DNA from 4 places in the Exiguobacterium sp. PHA03 genome. Region 1 is predicted to be linked to each of the others. Evidence: riboswitches for the same ligand, from Rfam matches in the RefSeq annotation. Region 1 holds a riboswitch; each other region holds the start of a gene.
What was found. Region 1 has a riboswitch for thiamine pyrophosphate ahead of Q7C19_RS02610 (thiamine phosphate synthase). Riboswitches for the same ligand answer to the same signal wherever they lie in the genome.
Positions count from the first base shown of each region.

Region 1 (4,215 bases):
ACGCCATCGCTTGCGACGACCATTGCGAGCGAGATCAAGACACCGGTCAGGATGGCAGTCAGGATGCGGGTTGCGAGCAATACTTCGTAACTTGGAGCAAAACTACTGGCAAGGTTCAGTAAGACCCAAACGAGTAACAGACGTAGGATCAGGCGACGCCGTTCCAGGTGACCGGTCAGCGACATTACAATTGGTGTACCAATCGCAAAGGAAATGGCAAATGCCGAGACGAGCGTACCGGCTGTTGCGATCGTGATATTAAGAGCTGAGGAGATTTCAGCGAGGATCCCGACGATGACGAATTCGCTTGTTCCGAGAACGAACGTCAGGAGCGACAACGTGGCGATCAACAGCCAATCGCGTCGACTTAAACGAGTAGTAGGTGACATGGATGATTCCTCAATTCTGGCGCTTGCGCGCGAAACTATGAGTAACAGGATAGCATGAAACGATTTCGTCGGGTATCGCAAAGCGAGAATTCGGGAAAAGAACCATTATTCGAAATAGCGTGAGAATTTCCAGGCTTGCTGTTTTTTGCGTATACTACAGATGAAGACTACTGACAAAGGAGTGGAAACGATGCAAGCGACAGTGACATGGAACAAACAGATGGGGTTTAGTGGACAGACGGAATCAGGGCATCATCTTGCGATGGATGCAGCACCGGAGAACGGTGGCGAAAATCAAGCACCACGACCGACTGAACTGCTACTACATGCCGTTGCCGGCTGTACTGGAATCGACATCGTCTCGATTTTAGAGAAGATGCGCTTGACGATTACTCATTTCGAAATGGATATCGAAGGGGAACGGGCAGAGGATCATCCGCGGCGTTTTACGTCGATCTCGATTCATTACCGGCTTGAAGGTGATCTCCCAGAAGATAAGGTCCGTCGCGCCATCTCGTTATCAAAAGATAAATATTGTTCGGTCTCGCAATCCTTGAACGCTGAGATTTCCGTCTATTATTCCATCAATGGTGTCCGGAGCGAGGATCCTTTGTGAAGAAAGTAGCACTGATCGGTTGCCTGTTGCTTGCAGGGTGTGCGCAGGAGACGACGGAACCAACGAAACCATCACAACCAGCAACGAAGCAACCGACGGAGGCGAAGAAATCAAAGCCTGAGCCGACAAAGGAAGCACAACAACAAGCACGATTAAAGCAACAACTTGAAGCGATGTCGACGTCAGAAAAGATCGATCAATTGCTCTATATCGGAGTTGCCGGCACGGAACTTTCAGCAGCTGACCGGAAATTGTTGCAGACGCATGCGATCGGTGGGGTCTTACTGCTTGGTGGGAATATTACGTCAGAAGATCAACTCTTGACGTTCACGCGTGCCATTCAAGAAACGAACCAAAAACCGTATGCCTTCGTCGGGGTTGATGAAGAGGGCGGACGGGTCAGCCGGGTACCGGATCAACGATTACGTCTCCCGACTAGTCAACGGATGGCGCAAGGTGCAGATGCTGCAAAAATGGAAGATGTCGGACGTACGCTCGGTCACCTGTCACGATTTTATGGGTTCAACATGGACTTCGCACCGGTCCTTGACGTCAATAGCAATCCGAACAATCCAATCATCGGCGACCGTGCGTTAAGTGCTGATCCAAAGACCGTCGCGACTCTCGGTACGGCCCTGATGCATGGGATGCAAGAGACGGGAACGATTCCGGTCGTCAAACATTTTCCCGGTCACGGCAATACGAGTGTCGATTCCCATGTCGGTTTGCCGAAAGTGACAGCATCAAAGGAAGAACTGAAGCGAACGGAACTGTTACCGTTCCAAGAAGCGATTCAAGAGGGCGCCGAGATGGTGATGGTCGCCCATATTCTCTATCCCGCGTATGACGATCAAAATCCATCTTCGCTCTCGAAGCCGATCTTGACTGACCTCTTGCGTCAACAACTCGGATTCAAGGGTGTCATCATCACGGATGACCTTGTCATGGGGGCGATCACGAAACGATATGGTCTCGCGGAAGCGGCACGCCAGGCACTTGTCAATGGAGCAGATATGGCGATGTTTTCGGAAGCAGGTGCCTATCCGAAGGTCCACACCGAAGTGATGCAAGCCGTTAAAGAAAAAACGTTGTCGTCAGAGATGCTCGATGCTAAAGTGATGCGGATCCTGAAGCTGAAGCAGACCTATGCCGACAGCCAGAAGCAACAGCGACCGACGAAATCGGAGCTTGTTCAGCAAGTGGAAGCGCTCAACTAGGACTAGCGAAGCAAAGCGACTCATGCTAGACTAATGGGGCAAGCCAATTAAACACGAAAAGGCACTAGGGGAGTCTCGCAGCAGACTGAGACGGAAGTATCCGGACCCTTTGAACCTGATCTAGTTCGTACTAGCGGAGGGAAGTGGCTCGAAACCTTAGATATCCTTAGCGCTTCAGCGCATTTTCGGACCACTCCCTTCAACATCGGGAGTGGTCCTTTTTCGTATGGAAAGGAAGAACATGATGCGTCTACATCTGATTTCGACGGGATCCATCAATCCACGCGATGGAGTGGAAACCTTTCAATCGCTTCAACCATATACGGATCAGCTTCATCTTCGAGAACCAAATTTGTCGGCAACAGAATTGTTAGATCTGATTGACGCGCTCCTTGCAAAAGGGTATTCGTCTGATCAATTAACCGTTCACGACCGGGTCGACGTCGCCCATGTCGCTGGCATCGGTGTGCAATTGACGCGACGTTCCTTACGTGTCTGCGATGTTCGGCGACACTTTCCGAATCTCATCATCGGGAAATCCGTCCACTCTCTGGCAGAAGCACTTGCAGCGGAAGCGGAAGGAGCCGACCGACTGCTTTACGGTCATATTTATCCGACAGCGTCGAAACCAAACGTGCCACCGCGAGGGATCGATGCCTTGAAGCAAGTTGTCACTTTCACGACGAAACCAGTCATCGCAATCGGCGGGATCACTCCTGATCGCATTCCTGAGATCGCAGCGACCGGTGCAAGCGGAATCGCCGTCTTATCCGGTATTCTCGGTCAAGCGGACCCGCATGCTGCCATTCAGCGTTATCAGGGGGTACGGGTATGACGGATCACATCATCATCGGTGGTGGAGTCATCGGTTTGACGCTTGCTTACAGTCTCGCTTGTCAGAACGAATCCGTTCTTGTCCTTGATCGCGGAACATGCGGACAAGGGACGAGTCGGGCGGCTGCCGGGATGCTTGCGACGGACATCGAGCTGAGAGAAGAATTGCATACGCTTGCCGCGCGAAGTCGCCGTCTGTATCCGTTACTTGCGCGACGCCTCACGCGCGAGACCGGGATCGATTGTGGCTACCGGGAACAACCATTTTTATTGAAACAAAATGGGCAAGAATACTTATTTCCATCGGTCGGTCAAATCGACCCGCGACGACTAACGACTGCATTGATGCATGTCTTACGAAATCGTGGGGTACCAATCGAAGAACAGGTGGACGTCACGCGAATCGAGGAGAGTAATGATTTCATTAGGGTTGAGTCGAACACGGGAACGTGGACGGGACGAACGGTGACGGTTGCTGCCGGACGCGGGTCCCAAGCCTTGCTCGATACAGTTGGCATTTCGATTGCGACATATGGGGTCAAAGGGGAGTGTCTCGCAGTCCGTCTCGCGGGTCAGCCGTTACGCTCGATCCTGTTTGATGACGCCGTCTACCTCGTACCGAAAGCGGACGGACGGATATTGATCGGTGCGACCGAACTACCGCACGACGAGACGATCGGTGTTAGTGTCGCAGGAGTCACGTCACTGCTTCAAGCAGCAGAGCGTCTCTATCCACCGATCCGTGATGCTGTCATCGAAGAAGTCTGGTCAGGCGTACGACCACAAACAGAGTTCGGCTTGCCATATATCGGAGTCGCCGATTCATCCCGTCGGATCTTTATAGCGACGGGGCATCATCGGCATGGCATATTACTCGCACCGGCGACAGCGGAAGTCTTGGCAAACACATTACGGTTGATCCTAAAGGAGGAAGTCCGATGAATATTACGATTAACGGCAACGACCACACCATTGAACAGATTGAGACGATTGAGGACATGCTCACGCAACTTGGCTTAGGGGAAAAACTCGTCATCGTCGAACAGAACCGACAGATCATCGACCGCGGAGCTTACAATCAAACGGTCGTTCGGAACAATGACACATTCGAAATCGTTCATTTCGTAGGAGGAGGATAAAGATGTTGAAAATTGGAGAA
Region 1 is NZ_JAUTYQ010000001.1:508,283-512,497, forward strand. It holds gene Q7C19_RS02595 (MFS transporter) at 1-389, opposite strand, end outside; gene Q7C19_RS02600 (OsmC family protein) at 580-1,005, shown strand; gene nagZ (beta-N-acetylhexosaminidase) at 1,002-2,222, shown strand; TPP riboswitch at 2,279-2,381, shown strand; gene Q7C19_RS02610 (thiamine phosphate synthase) at 2,464-3,057, shown strand; gene Q7C19_RS02615 (FAD-dependent oxidoreductase) at 3,054-3,998, shown strand; gene thiS (sulfur carrier protein ThiS) at 3,995-4,195, shown strand; gene Q7C19_RS02625 (thiazole synthase) at 4,198-4,215, shown strand, end outside.

Region 2 (4,215 bases), 380 kb from region 1:
CGTCCTTGCTCCATGACGAGGACACGATCCGCATACCGGGCGACGAGCTCCATATCATGCGTCGCCATGACGAGTGTCGTACCGTTCTGTTGTTCCATCTGTAACTGTTCCATTAAGCGTCGTGTCGTCAATCCATCTTGTCCGAAGGTCGGTTCATCGAGCAACAATAAGTCTTTCGTTTGTCCGAGCATCGTTGCGACGCTGAGCCGTCGTTGTTGCCCCGTACTAAGAGCAAGTGGTGACTGCTGTTTGACAGATGTCAGTTCCAGCCGTTCGAGCAACGCCGCGCGCTTAACGTTCGTCGCTGCCCGGTGGCTCCAGTCGATTTCCGCTTCGACCGTCAGCTTAAGAAACTGCAGATCCGGTTGTTGAAAGACATAGCCAACGTGCTCATAAAAGCGACGCCGGGAGTAACGATGAACCGGACGTCCCTGGAGCTGATACGTTCCACGATTGGGAAGCAACCGCCCGAGTGTCGCAAGCAATGTACTTTTCCCGGATCCATTTGCCCCAAGCAGCATCACCCATTCTCCTGTCTGCAGGGAAAATGTCGCATCGGTCAGCGGATATGGTGCTTTCGTCGATAATGCAGAGACGTGTAATAAAGAGCGACCAGCTGTAGCGACGGGGGAAGGCACATGAAGTCGCGCCGCTTGCGGTCCATCTATGGGTAATGTCTCTAACGTATACGGATACAAAGAGGGAACGGCAATACCTTTCGTTTGAAGCTCTTTGTAATCCTGGGGGAACAGATCCCGTGGATCTGCTGTCGCAGTAATCGATCCGTCCTCAAGCAAGACGACCTGGTCGACGTACGACAAACAGACATCGAGTTGGTGTTCGATCAAGACGATCGTTAAATCGTGTTCTTTTTGAATCCGAAAAATCAACGCCATCAGCTCATGTTGTCCGATTGGATCAATCTGAGCCGTTGGTTCATCGAGTAATAAGATCGTCGGCTCAAGTGCTAGGACCGCTGCGAGCGCGAGACGCTGTTTCATTCCACCGGATAGACTCGCGATCGGTGTCGAGAAGGGGAGGGGGAGACCGACGAGTGCGAGTAAGCGTTCAATTCGTTCATCCATCTCCACGCGCGGAATCGAGCGATTTTCTAAACTAAAAGCGATTTCGCGTCCGATCGTCTCCATGCAGAACTGTTCTTCTGGATTTTGAAACAAGATTCCGACCGAACCGGACCGGGTAACGGTACCAGTCTGTTCGACTTCAATCGTTTCCGGTGTCAGTCCGGCAAGGGCATGAAGTAATGTCGTCTTGCCACTACCACTTCGTCCGAGCAGAAGGGTCGTCCCTTGCTCAATCGTCAGCGATACATGATTGAGCACCGATTTCATCTGACCGGGATAGCGGATGCTGAGGTCGTCGACAGTAATCATGCGATTTCTCGTTTCGCACGTCCTGCCGCAAACCCGTTCAAGACACCAGTCGCAACAAGGCGACGGACGAGAATGGCTGCAAGCAAGCCACCGAGTAATGCGCCGCTGATCAATTGTAAGCCAGTTGTCGCAAGCAACGTCGTCGTTGTGTAGTAACCGAATCCGTTCGCGATTAGACTATAAACGATGCTACCAATCGCGGCTCCGACACCCGATAACATCAAGGTCCATGTGTCATAACGACGGTAACGCGTCATCGCGAAGACGAGTTCCGCACCAAGTCCTTGGCAGACTCCGATCAGAAGAGCGGATAAACCAAAATGACTACCTGTGAACAGTTCGACGGCTGCCGCGACGACTTCCGCAATTAAAGCGGCACCTGGCTTTTGAATGATTGCTGCGACGAGCGGACTCGCAATGATCCAGATGCCAAACATCCAGTTGGCACCGACAGGACCGAAGATCGCTGAGATCGGCAACCAGAGTGTTGACCAACCAAGATAGATGACGCCGCAAGCGACGGCGAGCATCATCATGACCATGATTTCTTTCATTTTCCAGTGTTGCATTAGATACGTCCTCCTTTGAATGGGGGAGACGCCAAAAAGACCGCCCTCCGTAAAAAAGAGAGCGGTCCTCAGAAAAACTGCGCGCAGCAGGAGTCATTGGATGTGATCGCTCCACTTTCCTACGCTAGTATGAACTAGATCAGGTTCGAAGGGTCCGAAGTGAATCGTCTCAGCCAATTGGGCTCCCCTAGTGGATATGGTAATAGGTGATACGCTGTTCACTTTAGGCAATCCAGCGTCTGTTGTCAAGACACAAAAAAACGATACGCCGCAAAGGGCGTATCGTTAAACGACTTATTTATTGTCTTCGTTCTCTTCAGCTGTTTCTTCTGAAGACGCTTCTGTTGCTTCCGCTTCGTTGTCTTCGCCAGCTTCTGCTTGTGCCTCTGCTTCCTCGATTTCTTCAAGATCCTGCTCGAGTGTCGATTCGACGACAGCTGCGACTTGAATATCGCCTTCTGTAACGATGCGGAAATCTTTTTGTTCTGGAAGATCGGCTACAGAAATCGAATCGCCGATTTCGAGGTTCGTGACGTCGACTTCGACGTTCTCTGGTAATTTATCTGGTGTAGCGGCGACTGTTACTTTAAAGAGTGTTTGTGATAGGAAACCACCAACTTTTGCACCGGCTGCTTCGCCAACAAGTACAACGTCTGCTTCGACTTCTGTTTCTTCATCCATTTTCACGGCGATGAATTCAACGTGATCGACTGTTGGTGTGAAGACATCCATATCACGGCGATTGATCAAGACGTTAATATTTTTACCGTCGAGTTTGAGTGAAATCAAGACGTTTTCACCGTTTTCTCGGACGATTTTAAGCAATTCTTTTTCTTCAAATGCGATTGGTGTACTTTCCACTTTGTAACCATACACGACGCCAAGAGCTTTTCCTTCATGACGCAATTGTTTACGGAGTGAGCGTGGACGTACCTCGCGTTTTTCGGCTGTTAAATTAACTGACATGTTCATTTCCCCCTTGAATTTGGTATAGCCCTCAAAAGGTAATGAATGTAGGAGCAGGACGAATCCTGAACAATATGAATCATGCTAAGACAATCGGTTTCAGACTCTCATGAATCTGACGCTTTCGTGACTTTGCATTTCTCTCCCAGGTCATTACGCTGATATTGAGAAACATGTGTGAGTAAGTCACCGGTTTGATGCGGTGCTAATGAGTTTATACCCCTATGTTTTAAATCCATAAACCTCTTTTTTTATCTTTTTGAAGTCGAAAGACCTCCAAACCGCTTGAAATCAGGGGTTAAGAGGTCTTTCGTTTTTTTCATTCTTTATGATGATTCGTTGATTTTCACGAACTAAAACACGAACGAGGCGTTCAATTTGCCGCATCGTCGTCTGTCCCATCGTCGAAATTTGCAGCCACTGATTGTAAACGAGATAGTCGCTTTCGTACTGGACGTGATACCCCTGAATGCGCAGAGCGTCGCCTAAAGCGGTTGCGGACGGATGAACGATCGTCAGTATTCCCGGCGCTTGTGCTTCTTGTTGTGCGAGGAGTTGGAATCCAGTTGCGCGGACGGCTTGTTCGAGATAGGTCATCTTGATTGCTGCTTGATTAAGATCGAGGGCATCAAGCGCTGCCTGACAGGCAAGCAACAGGTTCGACGAGCCGGAAAAGGCAACCCCTTCCGCATAGAGTCCTAAATCCAGATAACGGGGAATACAGAGAGAAGGTAGGACGCGATCTGCGTGACCAATGAACGCAAGACCCGGTAAACCACCAATCGCTTTCCCGGAAACAGTCGTGACGAATTTGCAACCAGCGTATGAGAAACGTCCGGTTCCAACAGCGCTGATCGCATCGACGACGAGTGCGGTTCGTTGATCTAACAGCACTTTTACTGCATCAAGATCATAGAGAACACCCGTTGACGTCTCACAATGCGTCAACCAGATCCAGTTGTATGCCGTTTGCCTCAATTGATGAGCGAGTTGCTTCAAGTCGATCGGGTGACCGGGGGGAAGCGTATGGACATCAAAGGACTTGCCGGCACGTGACGCGTGATCAATCAAGCGTTGACCGAACTCGCCGCCGTTCAGGATCAATCCATGTCCAGTGAGTTGTTGCGCGACAATATCATTGGCGAGCGTACCGCTGCCGACGGCCATCGAGACATGTGGCAAATCCAGCAACTGACACATTCGGCCACGTAAATCTTGATCGAGCTGCCGCATCGAGGCCGTCCGATGTGGACGCGGTGCTTGTTGCGCCGCTTGACGAACCGTCG
Region 2 is NZ_JAUTYQ010000001.1:888,945-893,159, reverse strand. It holds gene Q7C19_RS04740 (ABC transporter ATP-binding protein) at 1-1,394, opposite strand, end outside; gene Q7C19_RS04735 (ECF transporter S component) at 1,391-1,963, opposite strand; TPP riboswitch at 2,063-2,162, opposite strand; gene Q7C19_RS04730 (50S ribosomal protein L25/general stress protein Ctc) at 2,258-2,929, opposite strand; gene Q7C19_RS04725 (GNAT family N-acetyltransferase) at 3,221-4,215, opposite strand, start outside.
Region 2: another riboswitch for thiamine pyrophosphate. It lies ahead of Q7C19_RS04735 (ECF transporter S component); the one in region 1 lies ahead of Q7C19_RS02610 (thiamine phosphate synthase).

Region 3 (4,215 bases), 230 kb from region 1:
TCATGCCAACGATTCTTCGTTCCGAGCAGGATGTCACAAAACTCGACCAGATTTTCAAGGACGTGATTGCGGCAGTCAAAGACGGACGTCTGTCAGAGGAACGGATTGATCAATCGGTCGAGCGGATCCTGACGCTGAAGGCAGAACGCGGAATATGGAATGGCACGACGGATACGACATCCTTAGCAGATAAACTCGCGCAAGCGAACCAAATCGTCGGTAGTCCCGAACATAAAGTAAAAGAACGCGCGATGACGGAAGCCGCGGTCACACTCGTGAAAAATGATCAACGGACGTTACCCTTCAAGCCGAAAAAAAATGCAAATGTTCTTGTGATTGCCCCTGCGACGGATCAAACGGACAGTATGAAAAAGACGATTGCTTCCCTGTCTAAGAACCGGAACTGGCACGTAACGACAGCGAATTACTCGGCTACTACGCTACCGCTCGACCAAAACCCGACACTACGGGCACAACTCGATGCAGCAGATTACATCATCGTCGGTTCAAACGTCAATACGAGTGCCAAACTACTGCCTACTGCACCAGAACAAGCGATTCCGGCTTCAATCTTCCGGTATGCGAAACAAACAGATATACCATCCGTCTTGCTTAGCCTCCGCAATCCATACGATGTCGCCGTTCAACCGGACGCACCGGCACACGTCCTCGTCTATGGTTTTAAAGGGGATCCGAACGGACCGGACTCCGAAGCAGGCAATCTGAAATCAGCGGGACCAAATCTTCCTGCCGGTATTCGAGCCATCTTCGGAACGCTCAAACCGCAAGGCACCTTACCAGTTGATGTGCCGGTCTTTCAGAACGGTATCTTTACCGATCAACTGCATCTCGAATTCGGTGACGGCTTTAAAAATTGGAAAAAATGAGAACATGATACACCAAAAGACCGAGACTCCTTTAAAGGATGCCTCGGTCTTTTAATAATTGATATGAAGATTCAGTTTCTGCTTTCGCACGCTCGTAGACACGATGAAGTGAATAAGTCAACGAAGCATAGAGGACGACGACCAGGACAGTTGCGATAGTTCTCCCCGTTGTAAAACCAAACTGAAGCAACACCTGAAAATTCTGAATCGTAGCATATGTGCCGTACACCGCCATCAATATGGGAATGATGTACCCAACAAATCTAACTTTCACTTTTCCGAGCACCTGTTGCACGACATATGCCGCGAGGATCACGAGTGCGATGACTATGATTTCCATTCCAATCCCTACTTTCACTAGATGGTATTCCTAATTCTACCATCTACTGGTTTAAGAAGATACCGGGCGAGCTGGAATCGTCTCGTAAATCGACGTAAACGTCTCTTCCGTCCATCCCATATGCCAAAACAGCAACTCATAATAACAGCTCGTCACGAAATGCCGTTTCATCCGCTCTCGTTCAGTCGGGCTTGCTTGTTCCGCCAACGCATCAAGCCGCGCAATCTGTTCAAAGACGACCTTTTCGAACCATTCCGAACTATATGTGTCAATCCATTGCTGATAGATTTTTTCATCCGGTGTACACGTCAATAATTGTTGTCCAACTTCATAATACAACCAGTAACATGGCAAGATGGCAGCAATCGTCTCACCAAGCGTCCCTTCACTCGCATGATGCATGTGTGAGACGTAAGCATATGCCGTTGGTGCCGGTTCAAATGCTTCAAGGTCTGCTTCCGTGATACCGAGCGGCTCGAAAAATGATTGATGCAAGCTCAGTTCTGCCCCATATGTCGAAGTCGCGTGCTCGGCAAGTGTCGCGATCGTCGCAAAGTCATCTGCTTTTGACGCTGCCTTCGCTTGAATCTTCGCAAAGTGTTTTAAGTAATACGCATCCTGCATGACATAATGTCGAAATTTCGAGAGCGGTAACGTTCCCTCGCCGATTCCTTGAACGAATGGGTGCGTAAAACTACTGTCCCAATACGCTTGTGCTGCTTGTTTGATTTCTTGTGTGAATGTCATGATCTCATCCTCCTCGTTTTTATGAAACGAAAAAAACACCACCCCGAAACACACGGGCATGGCGCAAGAAGAACAAGACTTGACGCCACTTCCCTCCGTAAGTACGAACTTAATCAGGTTCAAAGGGTCCGAACGTCTTCGTTCGTCTCAGTCGGCCTACCGACTCCCCTAGTGGTCATTATTCGATTCAAATCCACTATAGCATGCTGAAAGTGGAAGTCAAGTTGTCCTCTTTTCGCTATACTATGGAGTGTCAGAAGGCGGATATCGTCTCCATCTACAGACCGATTCCGAACTTCTTTCGTTCTCGTACACTAATTTTAGTACCTGATACTATAATTCATTCTGTTACTTACAATTGGAGGATTTCATTATGCATACACCAACAAAAATCATGGCGTCAGCCGTTATTGCTTCTGCTTTATTACTTCCGACAGCCGCATCCGCCGAGCAGGTCGTCGATAAGACGATCGTCACTCTCGGTGAGTCACTCGGCGCAAAAGATAAGGCTTGGGTGCTTTCACGTCTCAATGCACCGGAAGGTATCACACCGATCATCGCAACCTCTGCAGACGAAGAAAAATACCTCGGGAAAAACATCCCCCAGTCACAAAAGGGCGGCAACATGTATTCATCCGCTAAGATCGAATTGACGGAAAAAGGTGACGGACTTTCCGTTGCGACGGAAAACATCACGTGGGTGACGAAGGATATGTATTTGAACGCTCTCGTCACGGCAGGTGTCAAAGATGCCGACATCACGATCACTTCTCCTTATAAAGTGACTGGAACATCGGCACTGACAGGAATCATGAAAGCCTATGATCAAACTTCGGCTGAGACCGGAATCAAGCTGAGTGACGAACGGAAAGATTTAGCACAGCAAGAATTATCGGTCACATCAGACGTCGGGAAGACAGTCGGGACAGATAAAGTCGCTGATTTGATGAATGAGATCAAGGCCGAAATCGCGAATCAAAAACCGGAAACAAAAGTCGAGATCGAAAACCTGATCGTCCAAGTCATTCAAAACAACAACATCCAACTGTCTGATGCACAGATGGATCGGTTGACGAATCTATTCAATCAAATGGAGCAAGCGAACATCAACTGGGGGCAAATCGAGAGTGGACTGAAAAATGCTGGTCAAGACATCCATGCGTTTGCAACGTCCGAGGAGACAAAAGGATTCTTCGCTAAATTATTTGATGGTCTGAGTGACTTCTTCAGTTCGATTGCTGGTGTGTTCAAATAATTCAGACTTCCTCAATTAACAAGATAATGGTAAACTGGTTGTATCTGAAACGAAAGGTGGTGTGAAATGATGGACTTTGCTGCGTGCAAACATTGGTTAATGGAACAATTGTATCTGTTGCGCGCGATTTTTCATGGAATGGCGTTCTAAGGCACCCGTCTGCCCTTTTTTAGAACTTCATGATTGAAAAATACAGCAAAGCGCATCTTTCACACACTAGGGAGAGTGCTATTTGCGCTCTCCCTTTTTTTAATGCGCGCGAAAGGATCAACTTATTATGATGATTTGCGACATTCAACATCTGACAAAACAATTCGGAGGCGAAACGATTTTAACGGACGTTTCCCTCTTCTTAAACGAACACGATCGTGTCGGTCTGATTGGACGAAACGGGAGTGGTAAAACGACATTACTCCGCTTACTTGCTCGCCTTGACCAACCGGACGGTGGCGTCATCTATCAAAAGAACGGTTTGACGATTGGCTACTTGGAACAACTTCCCACTTATGCCGAGACAATGACCGGACTCGACGTCCTTTGGACGGCGTTTGAAGAGATCCTCGCAATCCGTTCTCGGATGCAACAGTTGGAGCTTTTGATGGCGACAGCGCCAGATGATCTGGATGCACTACTCGTTCGATATGCGGAAGCGACAAATGCATTCGAACAAAAAGATGGCTATCTACTCGACTCGAAGATCGAGCGCATGGTGAACGGATTACATTTACGTCCGTTACTCACTCGCCCTTTCCATCAGTTGAGCGGCGGTGAGCAAACGAAGATTTGCCTCGGTCGCATGTTGCTGATGGAACCACACCTCCTAATCCTTGATGAGCCGACGAACCATCTTGATTTAGCTGCCGTTGAATGGTTAGAACAATTCTTACGGGACTACACTGGAACTATCCTGCTCGTCTCTCACGACCGGGTCTTCTTAGACGCCGTCGTCACCTCGATCGTCGAGCTTGAAGATGGTGAACTGACCT
Region 3 is NZ_JAUTYQ010000001.1:275,757-279,971, reverse strand. It holds gene Q7C19_RS01435 (glycoside hydrolase family 3 protein) at 1-887, shown strand, start outside; gene Q7C19_RS01430 (hypothetical protein) at 919-1,227, opposite strand; gene tenA (thiaminase II) at 1,279-1,974, opposite strand; TPP riboswitch at 2,048-2,154, opposite strand; gene Q7C19_RS01420 (DUF1002 domain-containing protein) at 2,348-3,229, shown strand; gene abc-f (ribosomal protection-like ABC-F family protein) at 3,507-4,215, shown strand, end outside.
Region 3: another riboswitch for thiamine pyrophosphate. It lies ahead of tenA (thiaminase II); the one in region 1 lies ahead of Q7C19_RS02610 (thiamine phosphate synthase).

Region 4 (4,215 bases), on a different contig from region 1:
TTAAAGGTAAGCGCACGGCTTCGCGAATCGCTTGAAGCATCGTGTGTGACATCGAGTCGGCGTCTGCTTTCGATGACGTCGCAAATAGAGAACCTACACCTAAATAAGATGCTCCATCTCGTTCTGCTTCAATCGCTTGCGCGACGGTTGCTACCGATACGCCGATCACAGTGTTCGGTAAGAGACGGCGCGCTGCGGTTAGAGGAATATCTTCTTGTCCGATATGCAAACCAGCTCCGACAAGTAACGCAATATCAATTCGGTCATTGATAATCAAAGGAACATCATGACGATCCGTCAATCTCTTTAACCGGACTGCCTGTTCGAAGAATTCCTTTCCCTGCGCTGTTTTTTCCCGTAATTGTATAATCGTTGCACCACCTAAAATCGCTTCTTCAACGACCGTTTCGATTGCAACTCCCGGATGATATCGACGATCTGTCACCGCATAAATGGAATAATCAATTGACATGTTCTACCACCTCCATCAAATCTTGCTCCGTCATCAGACTGATTGCATTGAACAACTCTCGTTTGAAATTACCTAGACCTTTTTCTGATGCTGCCTGTCCTCCTGCTTTTCCCATGATAAATGTTCCGTGGACTGCTGCCTCAAACGCAGAATATCCTGCACCAAGAAAACTCGCAATCAAAGAAGCTGTCATACACCCCGTACCTGTGACGTCTCCGAGACGCGGCGTACCTACTTGTAGTTCCACTTCGCGCATGCCATCCGTGATGTAGTCGATTGGACCTGTGACGACAATGACGGACTTTTGTTTACGAGCGAATGCACGAATGATTTCTCGATCCATGATCTCATCACTAGCAGCATCGACTCCTTTTGTTCGTCCATTCTCCCCAAGCAATGTCTTGATTTCTGAAGCATTTCCTTTAACGACCGTACATCCGAGTCTACTCAATTCTTTTGAAAAGGACGTACGCAATGATGTAGCTCCCGCTCCAACTGGATCAAGGATGATCGGAACGTTCAAGCGTCTCGCTTCGCTTGCGGCGAGTCGTTGAGCTGCTTGCATGTCTGCATCAATTGTTCCAATGTTCAAGACAAGAGCTTGCGCAAGTCGAACCATCTCTTCCACTTCGCGAATATCCTCCGCCATGACTGGAGATGCGCCAACGGCGAGTGTGACATTGGCGCAATCATTGATCGTGACTGTGTTCGTCAAATGATGAATGAGTGGTTTGTGTTTAAGAATGGTCGTAAACATGTGTATCCCTCCAAAGTGAATGAAAATGATGTGTCGGTCCAATCCCTTGTCCGAGAGCAAATCCATGACGAATCGCCTCTGTAACATACTTCTTGGCCTGACGTACACTGTCCGGTAAAGCTTCTCCAAGTGCCATCCGTGCCGCAATCGCTGCAGATAAGGTACAGCCTGTTCCATGAGTATGTTGATTATCTAACCGATCTGATGTGAAACGGTATTCCTCTTGCCCGTCCCATAATAAATCCGTGGCAGCTCCCGGTAGATGTCCACCTTTTAGCAAGACGGCTCCAGTCTTCATAGCCAACTGATGCATCGCCAGTCGCATCTCCTCTAGATTAGTAACTGACTGCCCTGTTAAGCGCTCTGCTTCCGGTAAATTTGGTGTGACGAGTGTCGCAAGTGGCAGTAACTCCGCGATTAGTGCTTCCTCTGCCTCCGTCCGCAATAGGGCATGCCCGCCTTTTGCGACCATGACAGGGTCTAGTATGATCGGAACTGTCTGTTTGCGAAGATGTGTTGCAATGACGTGAATCGTTTGTGCATTCGAGACCATACCGATTTTGATAGCATCCACACGAATATCTGAAAAGATTGAAGCTAATTGGGCATCAACGATTTCCGATGATAACTCTTCTACTGCTTGAACGCCCAGTGTATTTTGAGCCGTTACCGCCGTCAAAACACTCATCCCATAAACGCCCAATGCCGAAAATGTCTTTAAATCTGCCTGAATTCCAGCTCCACCACCGGAGTCAGATCCCGCAATCGTCAATACATGTTTCATATTTTTCTCACCTTTCCATCGAGCAATGTAAGGGAGTTGTTACCGACAAAAAAAAGCGTCGACCGCTGTAAAAAAGCAGTCGACGCTATACGAAATCGTTATCCAACCATTTCGGTATTCGTTCGGCTCAACTTTCCTACGCTGGTATTATCCAGTTCAGGTAATAGGGTCGAAAACAGATTGGTTTTCCTCTCAGCCGGATTCCTCCAGCTCCCCTAGTTGCTCAAGTATTCATTTCGCCTTAACTGTAGCATAGCGGCAAGAAAAAAACGAGCCGAAGCTCGTTTTGAATTATAGGTATGCTAATGGATTAACTGCATTCAGAGGAGAAGAGGCACTGTACTGATAGCCTCCGACATGTAGTTCGAAATGCAAGTGTGGTCCTGTTGAATTCCCAGTACTACCAAGTGTTCCAACTTGCTGACCTTGAGAAACTGTTTGTCCTGCATGAACAGATAATGAACTCATATGAGCGTAGACTGTCGTATAGACTTTCCCGTCAAGGAAGTGAGAAATCATGACGTGATTTCCATAAGGCCCACCACCTGAAGCTGTAATGACCGTTCCAGCTGCTGCTGCGACGATTGGTGAGCCGACCGAACCACTGAAATCGACACCATTATGGAACGTATAGCCGTTCGCACCGCTTGCTGGTCCAAACCCTTGTGATACGCCACCAGAAGATGGACGAACGAATTTCCCACCGCTCGAAACAACGGGTGGGGCAACTGAAGTAGGTGATTCTGAACTCTTACCTGCTTGTTTTGCTGCTTGAGCATTCGCTTTAGCGGCTTTTTCAGCTGCTGCTTTCTCGGCTGCTGCTCTTTCAGCCGCTGCTTTAGCTGCTGCCTTCGCTGCCGCAATCGCACGTTCTTGAGCTTCAAGTGTGGCTTGTAGTTCTTTCGCGTCTAGAAGTTCTGTCGTAAACTTCGTCTTACCTTTTCGTAATTTTTTAAGCGTAGCACTGCGTTCTTTCATTTGAACTTTCAACGCTTTTTTTTGTTCGATTAATGTTTTCTTCTCTTCAACCTGCTCCGCCTTTTTTTCAACGAGCGCTTGTTTTGCTTCCGCTAGCTTTTGTTGGGTTGCGATGTAATCCGAAATCATTTTATCATCTTGCTCCGCGATTTTTTTCCCTGCCATGACACGACTAAATAAATCACCTAAATCCTTCGATCCAAAAATGACTTCTTCCCATTTGATTGAGTTTCCATCGTTTTCTTGGAAGACACGTAGACGATCACCGAGTAGTTCTTCTTGTTTTTTCAACATCTCTTCGTAGCGAACGATGTCTGCTTTTAATTCATCGATTCGCAAATTCAATTTCTCGATTTGTTTATTTTTTTCGGAAATCTGAAAAATCTTTTCGTTGATCGCTGCATCGATTCGATTGATTTGACGTTGTTCTTTCGAAATTTTCGACTCTTGTTTTTTAATTGCTTTTTCTAATTTACGTTGTTCTGCGGCATTTTCAGCCTTTTTTTCTTTGATCGTTGCTGCTGCAATTGGTTGTGTTCCTGTTATAAGTAATGCTCCTAAAACAATGGTAGAAATTAGTTTTTTTAGCATATATCGTTTTCCTCACTTATGTTTTTCATATTTTATTATAGTATTCAAGTTTCTCTCATATCTGAAATAGATTATAGCACCCTAATCGTTTCAAAAAAATTTCATTTACATTTCAAATGAAAACGTTTTTTTGTAATATAATCATTTATTTTTTGAAAATCGCAAAAAAAGAACCGCTGCATAAGCAACGATTCTTTACTGTTTAAAACATCGTCATTGGGTTCACTGAGCTAGCTGGACCAGTTGCACTATAGCTGTATCCACCGACGTGGATTTCAAAGTGTAAGTGTGGACCAGTTGAATTCCCAGTACTTCCACGTAAACCGATTTGTTCACCTTGACTGACGCGTTGACCTGCGTGAGCATTGAGTGCGCTCATATGAGCATACAATGTTGTGTACGTTTTACCGTTTAATTGGTGAGCAATCATGATGTGGTTTCCGTAAGGACCACCACCTGATGCTGTAATGACTGTTCCTGTTGCAGCTGCAACGATTGGAGTTCCAACCGGACCACCAAAGTCGATCCCGTTATGGAACGTATAACCGTTTTCTCCACCTGCTGAGCCATAGCCTTGCGTGACAGCCCCAACCGTTGGATGGATGAACAGACCACCGGATGATGGTGACGGTT
Region 4 is NZ_JAUTYQ010000004.1:118,001-122,215, forward strand. It holds gene thiE (thiamine phosphate synthase) at 1-472, opposite strand, end outside; gene thiM (hydroxyethylthiazole kinase) at 462-1,229, opposite strand; gene thiD (bifunctional hydroxymethylpyrimidine kinase/phosphomethylpyrimidine kinase) at 1,210-2,013, opposite strand; TPP riboswitch at 2,130-2,240, opposite strand; gene Q7C19_RS14425 (murein hydrolase activator EnvC family protein) at 2,305-3,582, opposite strand; gene Q7C19_RS14430 (murein hydrolase activator EnvC family protein) at 3,785-4,215, opposite strand, start outside.
Region 4: another riboswitch for thiamine pyrophosphate. It lies ahead of thiD (bifunctional hydroxymethylpyrimidine kinase/phosphomethylpyrimidine kinase); the one in region 1 lies ahead of Q7C19_RS02610 (thiamine phosphate synthase).